2 regions of the Rhizobium sp. L9 genome follow, and region 1 is predicted to be linked to the other one. Evidence: predicted binding sites of a transcription regulator. Region 1 holds the regulator's gene; the other holds the start of a gene.
The links. The regulator LexA, encoded in region 1, represses DNA repair genes until DNA is damaged. The targets are predictions, from matches to a motif close to TGTTCNNNNTGTGTTCNG.
Positions count from the first base shown of each region.

Region 2: CO660_RS00425 (putative DNA modification/repair radical SAM protein) is a predicted target of LexA. The motif match lies at 3,185-3,202, and genes of this name have one in related genera.

Region 1 is NZ_NWSZ01000008.1:66,328-72,894, forward strand. Features, by position in the region: gene pdhA (pyruvate dehydrogenase (acetyl-transferring) E1 component subunit alpha) at 1-378, opposite strand, end outside; gene CO660_RS10145 (septum formation initiator family protein) at 524-844, opposite strand; gene eno (phosphopyruvate hydratase) at 980-2,254, opposite strand; gene kdsA (3-deoxy-8-phosphooctulonate synthase) at 2,396-3,241, opposite strand; partial or broken gene CO660_RS10160 (VOC family protein) at 3,238-4,137, opposite strand; gene lexA (transcriptional repressor LexA) at 4,336-5,052, shown strand; gene CO660_RS10170 (ComEC/Rec2 family competence protein) at 5,033-6,567, opposite strand, start outside.
Region 2 is NZ_NWSZ01000001.1:86,112-92,678, forward strand. Features, by position in the region: gene carB (carbamoyl-phosphate synthase large subunit) at 1-383, shown strand, start outside; gene CO660_RS00420 (UdgX family uracil-DNA binding protein) at 493-1,947, opposite strand; gene CO660_RS00425 (putative DNA modification/repair radical SAM protein) at 1,947-3,179, opposite strand; gene greA (transcription elongation factor GreA) at 3,446-3,922, shown strand; gene CO660_RS00435 (glycosyltransferase family 4 protein) at 3,949-5,007, shown strand; gene CO660_RS00440 (dicarboxylate/amino acid:cation symporter) at 5,092-6,426, opposite strand.

The DNA of each region.
Region 1 (6,567 bases):
GCCGCCCTTCCCATGGGAATAGCCGCTACGGCGCCCGGTCAGTTCCGCCATGACCCCGCGCGCCTCCATGCCGGTTGCCAGCATGTGGCCGTGGTCGCGATAGGCGGTGATGACCTGATCGCCTTCCTTCTGCGCCATCTGCATGCCGACCACGACAGCTTCCTGACCGATATAGAGATGGCAAAAGCCGCCGATGAAGCCCATGCCGTAAAGCTGACCGGCCTTCTCCTCGAAGCGGCGGATCAGTAGCATCTCGCGATAGGCCTTGAGTTCCTCATCCCGATCGAAGTCGGCTACTGGGCCTCCATTCGATGCTTTGGCTGCTGGTTTTGCTGCAGTTTTGCGGCTGGAAACGGTCGCGGTCTTTCGCGGCGCCATTCAACCCTCCCTATGGGTTTGTCGTTTCTCGGTGGCGCGTACCATAGGGAAGAAATATGACCACAGCAATGCCATAATTGCATGGCTCGTATTCGACGCTAAGTTATTGCAAATAAATCAGAAATTCCAATTAACCTAATTCCGGTTAATTGGAATAATGTTTGAATATGACGATCTCGTCCGCACGCGACATATTCAGCTGATATCGCGCCTTTTCGTCCAGCATGTCCTTGTCGAGCGAGCCGTCACTCAGCAGCGCCACCTGGCTTTCCAGATGTTCGCGCTTCGCCTTCAGGACGGCAAGCTCTCTTTCGCGCGCGACGCGCTGACGCTCGAACGTCTCCGTCGCCCGCAGGCCATAATCGCCATGGATGCAATGATAACCGAAATAGGAAAGGAAGGCGACCGTCATAGCCGGGATGACGAAGCGGCCGAGCTTTCTCTTCTTATGATGCTTTGTCCACATACACGCATGCTCTTGAACGCATTACCAATTCGTTCAGCATAACGCGCAGAGATTAACCGTTCATTGACCGTAACCGCCGGCAAGAAAAAACCCGCGCCGGTGAGGCGCGGGTCGAGCATTGCAAATCAGATCGGATCAGCCTTTGATGATCGAGCGGCCGGCATATTGGGCCTGGGGGCCTAGGCCCTCCTCGATGCGGATCAGCTGATTGTACTTGGCGAGACGGTCAGAACGCGACAGTGAGCCGGTCTTGATCTGGCCGCAGTTGGTGGCAACTGCGAGATCGGCAATGGTCGAATCTTCCGTTTCTCCGGAGCGGTGCGACATGACGGCGGTATAGGCTGCCTTATGCGCCGTGTTAACGGCATCAAGCGTTTCCGTCAGAGAGCCGATCTGGTTGACCTTGACGAGGATCGAGTTGGCGACGCCCATGCGGATGCCGTCGCGAAGGCGGGCCGAGTTGGTGACGAAGAGATCGTCGCCGACGAGCTGAGTCTTCTTGCCGATCAGATCGGTCAGCGCCTTCCAGCCCTCCCAGTCGTCTTCGGCCATGCCGTCTTCGATCGAGATGATCGGGTATTTGCCGGCGAGCTCGGCCAGATATTCGGCCATGGCGCCCGACTCGAGCGTGCGGCCTTCGCCCTCCAGAACATACTTGCCGTCCTTGAAGAATTCCGTCGAGGCGCAGTCGAGGCCGAGGCACATGTCGTCGCCCGGCTTGTAGCCGGCTTTCTCGATCGACTTCATGATGAAGTCGAGGGCTTCGGGCGCACTCTTCAGGCCGGGAGCGAAGCCGCCTTCGTCACCGACATTGGTGTTGTGGCCCTGCGCGGCAAGCTCCTTGCGGAGCGTATGGAAGACTTCCGAACCCATGCGCACGGCGTCGGCGATCGAATCGGCGCCGACCGGCAGGATCATGAATTCCTGGAAGTCGATCGGGTTGTCGGCATGAGCGCCGCCGTTGATGATGTTCATCATAGGCACCGGCAGGAGGCTGGCGGAAGCGCCGCCGACGTAACGGTAAAGCGGCAGGCCGGATGCCTGGGCCGCAGCCTTGGCGACGGCGAGCGAGACGCCGAGGATGGCGTTGGCGCCGAGGCGCGACTTGTTCGGCGTGCCATCGAGCTCGATCATGATGTTGTCGATCTGGATCTGATTTTCGGCGTCGATGCCGCCGATCGCGTCGAAGATCTCGGTGTTGGCGGCCTCGACCGCCTTTTCGACGCCCTTGCCGAGATAGCGCTTGCCGCCGTCGCGCAGCTCGACCGCCTCATGTGCGCCCGTCGAGGCGCCCGAGGGAACGGCCGCGCGGCCCATGCTGCCGTCTTCGAGATAGACGTCGACTTCGACGGTGGGGTTGCCACGGCTATCGAGGATCTCGCGGGCGATGATATCGGTGATTGCAGTCATGGGTTCTTCCTGCTCGGTGGGTGATAAGTCGTTCGAAGCCTGTCATAATCGAAGGCGTGCAAATTACAATGGCGCAATTTCCCGCCTTCGAGCGGGTATCGCATCGTGGCCTAAACCACGATCATGTCAGCCTGTTGAACGTTAGGCCTTGGCGATCGCATCGAAGGCAAGCAGCTTCTCAAGCAGTCGCGGCATGTCCTTGAGATAGACCATGTTCGGCCCGTCGGACGGTGCGTTGTCGGGATCCTGATGGGTTTCGACGAAGACGCCGGCAATTCCCGTCGCCACTGCCGCGCGCGCCAGCGTTTCCACGAACTCGCGCTGGCCGCCGGAGGAATCGCCCTGCCCGCCCGGCTGCGCCACGGAATGGGTGGCGTCAAAAATGACGGGAGCTCCCATCGCCGCCATGATCGGCAGCGAACGCATGTCGGAAACCAGCGTATTGTAGCCGAAGGAGGCACCGCGCTCGCACAAGAGCACATTCAGATTGCCGCTGGCGTTGAGCTTCTTCAGAACGTTCTTCATATCCCAAGGGGCGAGGAACTGGCCCTTCTTGACATTGACGGCGCGGCCGGTTCTGGCGGCGGCGATCAGAAGGTCCGTCTGACGGCAGAGGAAGGCCGGGATCTGCAGAACATCGACCACCTTGGCCACCTCGGCGCATTGCTCGGCCGTATGGACGTCGGTTATGACGGGAAAGCCGAATTCCTTCTTGAGGTCGGCAAAGACCTCCATGCCCTTTTCCAGGCCGATGCCGCGTTCAGCCGAGAGCGAGGTACGGTTCGCCTTGTCGAAGGAGCTCTTGTAGACGAGGCCAATGCCGAGCTTGCCGCAAAGCTCCTTCAGCGTGCCGGCGACCATGAAGGCGTGATCCCGGCTCTCCATTTGGCATGGACCGGCGATCAGCGACAAGCGGCCAGTATTGGAAAAAGTGACCTGGCCTTCGCCTTCGCCGATCCTGACTTCGGAATTCGTGTCGGTGCTCATCGTGTTTCCTCGAAGGCGAAGAGCGCACCCTGCCCGGGCGTGGGCTTCACCAGAATGCGATTGTTCTTGCGCGTGTGAATGTGATCCCGTTAGCACCCAAATGCGCTTCTGTCACGGCAAGATCGATGACGGTGAAGAGGATTGCCCGCCCCCGCAGGCCGCGATCGGCTGATGAGACAGCGGTCTCGAAATAGGCCTCCAGCCCTTCCGGCCGTCATCAAGCTGATCTTTGCATTTGATGCCGCGATATTCATGCCGAAACCGGTTTTCTCCACCGCCGCCTGCCCAATCGCGAGCCCGACGAAGGCGGCGAATGCCGCCGGGTCCGGTGCACAAAGTGCGATCTCGGCAATGCCGATCACGCCATTGGCGTGTCTCTCCAGCGCGGCGCGATCTGTAGGGAACGAAGTGATGCGCTGGCAAGTAAAGAGAAAGAAATCGGGGGCGCGCAAATCAGCTGCAAAGGCCAGCTTAAAGCTGCCGACGCTCTCCGAACCGTCCGGCATCCGCATCGGCCGGCTGAACTGCAACATCTCACCGGCGCTCGCGCCGTTGCTGACGAAGCGCTTATGATCGAGGTCGGCATCCTCGCTGAGGAAGGCCAGCGCAGAAAGTCCCTCCTCGCCGCAGCGGAAACGGAAGGCGCGATTGCGGGCGATGAAGACGTTGCCCTGGCGGGCCGCTGCTTCGCTCTCGTCGACACTCGCCACGCCAAGCGGCTCCAGATAGGTCTTGTCGGCGAAAAAGACGCAGGCATTCTCCGTTCCGAAGGGATGGCGCGCATCGGCGGCGACGGTGAAACCGAGCTTGCCGAGCCTCTCACGCGCCAGATCGATATTGACCACGGGCAGCACGACATGATCCAGCGGGTGCGACCTGGCGGAATGCGCGTTCATGAATATCCCTCCTGAAACCGGAAAGAGATGTGCGACAGCACCTCCCTCAATGCAAGACATGTGCGCCAATCCGGCAAATGAAAATAAAAATCTCAGCGAGTTGACGTGAACTTTTACGGAAATTTAGCTACTTGCGGAACACATATGGAACATATAGTGTCCGTTCTGGATTTGTTTCAATCACGGGGTCTAACGTCGATGCTCACGCGCAAACAACAGGAGCTTCTCCTTTTCATCCATGAGCGCATGAAGGAATCCGGCGTTCCTCCCTCTTTCGACGAAATGAAGGATGCCCTGGATCTCGCCTCGAAATCCGGCATTCACCGCCTGATCACGGCGCTTGAGGAACGCGGCTTCATTCGCCGCCTACCGAACCGCGCCCGGGCGCTCGAGGTGATCAAGCTTCCGGAGGCCTATAACCCCAGTCTTCAGCGTCGCGGTTTTTCGCCGAGCGTCATCGAGGGCAGCCTCGGTAAGCCCCAGCCGGTCGCCGCCCCCGCTGCGCCAAAGCCGGTCGCCGACAATGGCAACTCCGTCTCCGTGCCGGTCATGGGACGTATCGCCGCCGGCGTTCCGATCTCGGCGATCCAGAACAACACCCACGATATAGTCGTTCCTTCAGATATGCTCGGCTCCGGTGAGCACTATGCGCTGGAGGTTAAAGGCGATTCGATGATCGACGCCGGCATCTTCGACGGCGACACCGTGATCATTCGCAACGGCAGTACCGCCAGTCCCGGCGATATCGTCGTTGCCCTCGTCGATGACGAGGAAGCAACGCTGAAGCGTTTCCGCCGCAAGGGCGCCTCGATCGCGCTCGAGGCCGCCAACCCGGCTTATGAGACCCGCATCTTCGGGCCCGACCGCGTCAAGGTGCAGGGCAAGCTCGTCGGCCTCATCCGTCGCTATCACTGACGCCGGATGGGCTGGAATCGGTAAAACGATCATTGCGCCAATCATAGGCGCGATGGCGCATCCATGGTCGCGACAAGGCATCGAAGGCGGTGGTGACCTCCAGGCCGGCATCGGCGAAACGCAATTCGAGCGAGCCGGTCCTACGCAGCGTCTCGCCGGTGAAAAGCGTGCCACCTGAACGGCAGCTGTTGAAACGCAGACGGACCGAGGTCACGACGATATCGGCCGTATCGCAGGCCGGGCCGAGATAGGCGGCATTGTCGATAACGGTGACGATATGGCCATTGCCAAGTCTTGATGTGCACCAAGCCTTCTTGACGCAGGAAAAACGGTTTGCTTCACCGCCTGCTGCGGCTGCCCGCATCGCCGCACTCGCTTCGTTCTGCTGATCGCGGGAAAGCCTGACACGGCGGCCTTCTCCTTCCGGCGGGATGGCCGGACCATCCAGCATCTTCGGCGGATCATGTGTCGGCAGCACCAGCGCTCTCTGCCACTGGTCGAATATGAAATCCGGCGGGTTTTCACGGTTGGAAGCTATTGCCTCAGCCGCGACGACCGCAACCAGACTGCCATCCTCCGAAATCACCAGATCCGGCGGCCGGGGAACCGGCAGAAGCAGCACGATGAGCGTCGAGATGGCGATGATCGATGTGCCGACATGGCGCAGCCGAGTGCGCAGCAGCGTCAGCAGCAGAAAGCCTGCCACCGCCACTGCGAAATACCAGCCGGGCAAGCGGCCGATGCCGATATCACCGCCCCAGCCGGACACCGTCTTGGCAACCGCAATCACCAGATCGAGGCCGAATCCGACGACCTTCCAGAGCGGAGCGTCCAGACCGAAAGGCATGAGCAACATCGCCAACAATCCGGCCGGCATGACGATGAAGGAGATAATCGGCATCGTCGCAAGGTTTGCCGGCAGGCCGTAAGCCGTCAGGCGATGAAAATGCTCGATCGAAAACAATGCGGTGGAAAAGCCGCCGATCAGCGAGGTCAGGAAGACGCCGCCGAAGAAACCGGCGACGGCAACCACCGGCCTGATGATCGGCAGTTTCAGAAAAGCGTTTTCGCGGACACGCCTGTCCTTCCACAACTGATAGCCCGATACCAAGGCCAATGTGGCGGCAAAGGACATTTGAAAGCTCGGGCCCAATACTTCCGAAGGTGAAATGGCGATGATGATGAGCGCGGAGAGAACGACATTGCGCAGGCTAATCGACGGCCGGTCGAAGAAGACGGCAATCAGCATGATGGCCATCATGATAAAGGCGCGCTCGGCCGAAACCCCGAAACCGGAGATCAGGTAATAGGCGGTGACGGCGATGAGCGCGCCGGCAGCGGCGATCTTCTTTGTCGGATAGGCTTGGGCGATGCCGGGAAAGAGGCTGAGCAGCATCCGGAAGCCGACGAAGAAGATGCCAGCCGACAGCGCCATGTTGAGGCCCGAGATCGCGACGATATGGGCAAGGCCGGACTGGCGCAGCGCCTCTGTCGTCACGTGCGATATGGCGCGCC
Region 2 (6,567 bases), on a different contig from region 1:
TCGTCTCCGTGCGTGATGAGGACAAGGCGCGCGTGCTGCCGGCGATCCGCATCCTCGTCGAAGAAGGCTTCAAGGTGCTGGCAACCGGCGGCACCGCCCGCTTCCTTGGCGAAAACGGCATCACCGCCACCAAGATCAACAAGGTCCTGGAAGGCCGTCCGCACATCGAGGACGCGATCCGCAACCGCCAGGTCCAGCTCGTCATCAACACCACGGACGGCAACAAGGCGATCTCGGATTCCAAGTCACTGCGCCGCGCAACGTTGATGCAGAAGGTGCCCTATTACACGACGATGGCCGGCGCCGAAGCCGCCGCTCAGGCGATCAAGGCGCTGAGGGCAGGCAATCTCGAAGTCCGGCCGCTGCAGAGCTATTTCGCCTGACATGAGAGCAATTCCAGCAGAACTGTGCCGCAGTCTTGCTGGATTGCGTAAAAACAACGAGATAGCGCCATCGCTTAATGGGCGCTGGCGCTATCTCGCCGGAATCAATTTATCCGGCTAAGACCATAAGCCGCTGAATTTCCGTCATATCCTCGCGAAACCGCGCCAGTTCCTCTGCCTTCAGCCGCTCGTCAGGAATGCGCAGCAGATAGGATGGATGCACGGTGACGAAGAGCGTACGCCCTCCTTCGATCGCCATCGCCCTTCCCCTGACATCCTGCAGCTGTTCTTTCACGTCGGTCAGCGCCGCAAGCGCCGTCGCCCCCATTGCGACGATCAGTTTCGGCTTAATCAGCGCCAACTCCCGATCGAGCCACGAGCGGCAATGCTTCACCTCGCTCATATTGGGCTTCTGGTGGATGCGCCGCTTGCCACGCGGCTCATACTTGAAATGTTTGACCGCATTGGTGACGTAGAGCCTCGATCGGTCGATGCCGGCCTCTGCTATCACCTGATCGAGAAGCCTGCCGGCAGGTCCGACGAAGGGGCGGCCGGCAATATCCTCCTGGTCGCCCGGCTGCTCGCCGACAAACATCACCTGCGCATCGCGCGGCCCCTCCCCGAACACGGTCTGGGTGGCATTGGCATGCAGCGGACAGCGCGTGCAGACGGCGGCTTCCGCGCGCAGTGCTTCCAGCGTGCCCGCTGGAGCCTCAGGTTCTGCGGGGAGATTGCGTGCCGCCTGCTGCAAGCGGTCGTGGAACGGCAGCGATAGCGTCGCCTCCCGCGCCGCCATCTCCCGCACCTTGCTTTCGGCCGATGCAATCAAGCCAGGAATGAGATCCGCCTCCGGCAGGTTCTTCCAGTACTTCTTCGGCATCTCCGCCTGCATCGCCTTCACCTTCAATCGCGCCGGGTTGAAGATATTGGCGTAGTAGGTACGCCAGAGCTCGTCGGTGGCATCGCTGAGATTGGGCTTTTCACACGGCTCGTCGGCAATCGTCAACCGCTCTCCGTCCCAGGCCGCCGATCCCTTCGGCGTTGCAATCAGCCAGTCCATGTCGTTGAAGCGCCGCTGGAAGAAGGGAGCCGTGCGTCTGACGATATGATGGTCGGGCTCGAACCAGGCGAGGAATTTCCGACGCGCTGCCGATACCGCACCAACTTCCTTGAAACGGACGAAGGCCGTCATCTTGTGAGCGTCGCGCCGAACGCTCTTCGCCATCAGCTTGGCCCGCACGACATCCTCATCGGACGTCACCTCCAACAGCTGCCGGTCCATCTGCAGCCGCCAGAGCAGACGGTACAGCAGAGAAAATCGCGCCGGATCGGAATGGCAAAGAACCATCTCAGCAAGCCCTATGAAGGCGGGCGGCACCGTCATCGGCTTGCGGGTCGTCGCGGGCGCCGGCGGCATGGCGTCCCGCTGAAAGGACAGATCGGCCTCGGCGCTCCTTTCGCGCCAATCGATCTCCTCCGGCAATATGCCGGCCGCCGCCAGGGCGCGTGCCGCGTCACGCCATTCGGCAAGATCTCCGCGTCCTGCGAGAACCACCCGGCGCATCATAGCAACGACAATTGTTCGGGCTGCGGCTCGAACATGGCCCGCAGGTCCGGGCGGTCGATCAGCCGCCTTGGCGACCAGCCTTCCGCGGCGATGAAGGGCTGGACCTTCTTGATCGAAACGCCGAGCCGGGAGAGATCATCGAGCCCCAGGCGACGAAAACGGCGCGCCGAAACGATCGCCTTCACAGTTTTTAAGCCGAGGCCCGGCACACGCAGCAGTCGCTCACGCTCAGACTTGTTGATGTCGACCGGAAACTCGCCCCGGTTGGCAAGGGCCCAGGCAAGCTTTGGATCGAGATTGAGATCAAGCATGCCGTCCGCCTGGCTTGCGGTGATTTCCTCGATGCCGAAACCGTAGAACCGATACAGCCAGTCTGCTTGGTAGAGCCGGTGTTCTCGCATCAGCGGCGGTTTGATCAGCGGCAGGTTTTTCGACGCGTCGGGGATGGGGCTGAAGGCGGAGTAATAGACGCGCTTCAGGCCATAGCTGCTGTAAAGCCGGCCGCTGCTCGCAAGGATCGTCGCATCATTGGCCCCATCTGCGCCGACGATCATCTGCGTGCTCTGGCCGGCCGGGACGAAACGCTGTCGTTTCCTCGTCTTTAATGTCGGCTCACTGGCCGCCTCGATCTTGAGCCGGAGGTCCCCCATCGATCGCCTAATACTGGCAGGCTTCTTCTCCGGTGCGAAACGGGAAATCCCGCTATCGGTCGGCAGTTCGATATTGAGCGACAGCCTGTCGGCATGAAGCCCCGCCTCCTCGATCAGATGCGGCGACGCCTCAGGGATCGCTTTGAGATGGATATAGCCGCGGAAATTGTGGGTTACCCGCAGCTCACGCACGATGCGGACCAGCTCCTCCATCGTGTAATCGGAAGAGCGAATGATACCGGAGGACAGGAAGAGGCCTTCGATATAGTTGCGGCGGTAGAATTCGAGCGTCAGCCAGACGACCTCCTCCGCGGTGAAGCGTGCCCGCTCGACATTGCTAGAGGAGCGATTGACGCAATAGGCGCAGTCATAGATGCAGAAATTGGTGAGCAGGATCTTCAGAAGCGAAATGCACCGCCCATCCGGAGCATAGGCATGGCAGATGCCGGACCCCTCGGTCGAACCCAGTCCGCCGCTTCTGCTCGAATCGCGTTTCACCGTGCCGCTGGAAGCACAGGAAGCATCGTATTTCGCGGCGTCTGAAAGGATGGCCAAACGTTCGGTTAGCGACTTCTTCATTAGAATGTTCACTATATGTTCTTGGCTGCAAAGTCAATCCCGACGTCCCCGCTTATGCCCCGTTTTGGCGCACATCACCTGACGTACCAGCGGGTTGGGTTTCATTTATGCGAATTTTCTGGAAATCAGCCGTGGCGATCTGCTATAAGCATGCAACTATGATTGTGGCACGGTTCCGAAGCTCCCCTTCGGGACCTGTTTTCTTTTGTGTGTGCCTGACTGTGCTGACGCAAGACGGGCGGCCGCAAGGAGTGAAGGACAGAAAAATGGTTGATAAGGTACCGATGACACAGGGTGGTTTCGTCAAGCTGCAGGAAGAACTGCGCTGGCGTCAGCAGGAAGAGCGTCCCCGAATCATCGAGGCGATCGCCGAAGCCCGTGCTCATGGCGACCTTTCCGAAAATGCCGAATACCACGCCGCGAAGGAAGCCCAGAGCCACAACGAGGGCCGCATCACCGAGCTGGAAGACCTGACGGCGCGCGCCGAGGTTATCGATCTCACCAAGATGTCGGGCGACAAGATCAAGTTCGGCGCCAAGGTGAAGCTCGTCGACGAGGACACCGAGGAAGAAAAGACCTACCAGATCGTCGGCGACCAGGAAGCCGACGTCAAGGCCGGCCGCATCTCCATCTCCTCCCCGATCGCGCGTGCGCTGATCGGCAAGGAAGTCGGCGATTCCATCGAGGTCAACGCACCGGGTGGCTCCAAGGCCTACGAAATCCTCCAGGTTTCCTGGGGCTGATCGCCCGCCAGACATGAGATTCATCCTTGCCGGACATTCGTGACGTCGAGATCATCGCGCCCAATTTCAAGCGCCGGCTCTCCGGCGTCACCTCGACCATCGTCCAGCTCATCCCGTGCCAGATCCGGCTTGGCATGCGCATAGCAACGCTGGGGCCGGGCCTGCCGGAGGGCCTGCCAAAACTGAGTTGGGCGCAGCTTTTTGGGCTGTGGCGCCCGCCGGCCCGGCGCCGTCACCGCGTCTGGCACGCCCGCCGCAACAATGAGATGGCCGTCGGCATCCTGCTTTGCCATGTCCTGCGCATGCCGCTGAAGCTGCTCTTCACCTCGGCCGCGCAACGCCGTCACACCGCCTATACGAAATGGCTGATCCGCCGCATGGATGCGGTAATCGCGACCAGCGACCGTTCCGGCTCCTTTCTCGAGGTGCCTCACACGGTCATCCAGCACGGCGTCGACCTTTCCTTGTTCCACCCGCCGGAAACGGCCGACGATGGCATTGGCGCCACCGGGCTGCGCGGACGCTATCTCGTCGGCTGCTTCGGCCGCGTGCGCCATCAGAAAGGCACCGATCTCTTCGTCCAAGCGATGATCGAACTCTTGCCGCAGCACCCCGAATGGACGGCCGTCGTCTCCGGCCGCGTGACGGCGGAGCACACCGCCTTCGGCGAAAAGCTCAAGGCCGATGTCGCCGCCGCGGGCCTCGCCGACCGTATCCTTTTCCTCGGTGAAGTGCCCGATATCAAAATCTGGTATCGCCGTTTGACGCTTTACGTAGCCCCTTCCCGCAATGAGGGCTTCGGTCTGACGCCGCTCGAAGCCATGGCCTCGCGGACCGCGGTGGTGGCATCGGATGCGGGCGCCTATGCCGAACTCATCGCCGAAGGCGAGACCGGCTCGGTGGTGGCGGCTGGCGACGGCGAAGCGCTGACGCGGGCAATCGCCCCCTATATCGCAGATCCGTCGCTGGCGATCGCGCATGGCGAGAATGCATTGCGTCATGTCCGGGCGAATTTCGCGTTGGAAAAAGAAGCAAACGCGATCGGCGCCGTCTATGAGCGCCTTCTCGGCGACAATCGTGGCTGAGCAGAACGAGATTCAGCAAAAAGCGACGGCCCATCACATGACGGGCCGCTGCAAATATCCAAGAGGGGCGAACAAAGCCGCCTTTTATTCCGCCGGCTGAAGCGTCACAGCCGGGACGCCCTCTTCCGTCTGGCCGCCGAGAGCTGCGGCGAGCTGCGCGGTATCCAGTTCCTTTTCCCAGCGTGCCACGACGATCGTCGCGACCGCATTGCCGACGAGGTTGGTCAGCGCCCGGCATTCCGACATGAAGCGGTCGATGCCGAGGATAAGCGCCATGCCGGCGACCGGCACGGAGGGCACGACGGAGAGCGTCGCGGCAAGCGTGATGAAGCCGGCGCCGGTGATTCCAGCGGCCCCCTTCGAGCTCAGCATCGCCACGAGCAGCAGCAGGATCTGATCACCCCAGGAGAGCTGGATGCCGGTTGCCTGGGCAATGAAGAGGGCGGCCAGCGTCATGTAGATATTGGTGCCGTCGAGATTGAAGGAATAGCCTGTCGGGATGACGAGGCCGACGACCGAGCGCTTGCAGCCGGCCTTTTCCATCTTGTTCATCAGCCCTGGCAGTGCGGCCTCGGACGACGAGGTGCCGAGAACCAGCAGCAGCTCTTCCTTGATGTAGCGCAGCAGCGTCAGGATCGAGAAGCCGTTATAGCGGGCGACGGCGCCGAGCACGACCAGAACGAAGAGCAGCGAGGTGATGTAGAAGGTGCCGATCAGCATGGCGAGGTTGGCGATCGAACCGATGCCGTACTTGCCGATGGTGAAGGCCATGGCGCCGAAGGCACCGATCGGGGCGGCCTTCATCAGGATGGCGACAAGTTTGAAGACAGGAGCCGTCAGCGCATTGAGGAAGGTCACGACCTGCTCACCCTTTTCGCCGACCATGGCGAGCGCAATGCCGAACAGCACCGAGAAGAACAATACCTGCAGAATATCGCCATCGGCAAAGGCGCCGACAATCGTCGTGGGGATGATATTCGTGAGGAAGCCGACGATGCTCTGCTCATGCGCCTTCTCGGCAAAGGTGGCGACGGCCTTCGGGTCGAGCGAAGCCGGATCGATATTCATGCCGGCGCCGGGCTGAATGACATTGGCGACGACCATGCCGATGACGAGCGCCAAGGTCGAGAAGGTCAGGAAGTAGAGCATTGCCTTGCCGGCGACGCGGCCGACCTTCTTCAAGTCGCTCATGCCGGCAATACCGGTCGCAACCGTCAGGAAGATGACCGGCGCGATGATCATCTTGACGAGCTTGATGAAGGCATCGCCGAGCGGCTTCAGCTGCGTGCCGAGTTCGGGGTAGAAATGGCCGAGCAGGATACCCGCGGCGATGGCGGCGAGAACCTGAACGTAAAGATGGGCATAAAAGGGTTTTCTTCGCTTGCTGTCCGCGACTGCATCGAATGGTGCTGCGATCATGATGTCCTCCTAAAGGCTCGTCCGGAACGAACTCCGGCCTCCCGAGCCGTTCGCTTCACTCCAACAGCTCAGCCGTTGTTGCCATCTCTTTCGCAAGCGCCGTGCCAGTTTCGCGTAGCCTTTTTAGAGTGTTGTATTTCC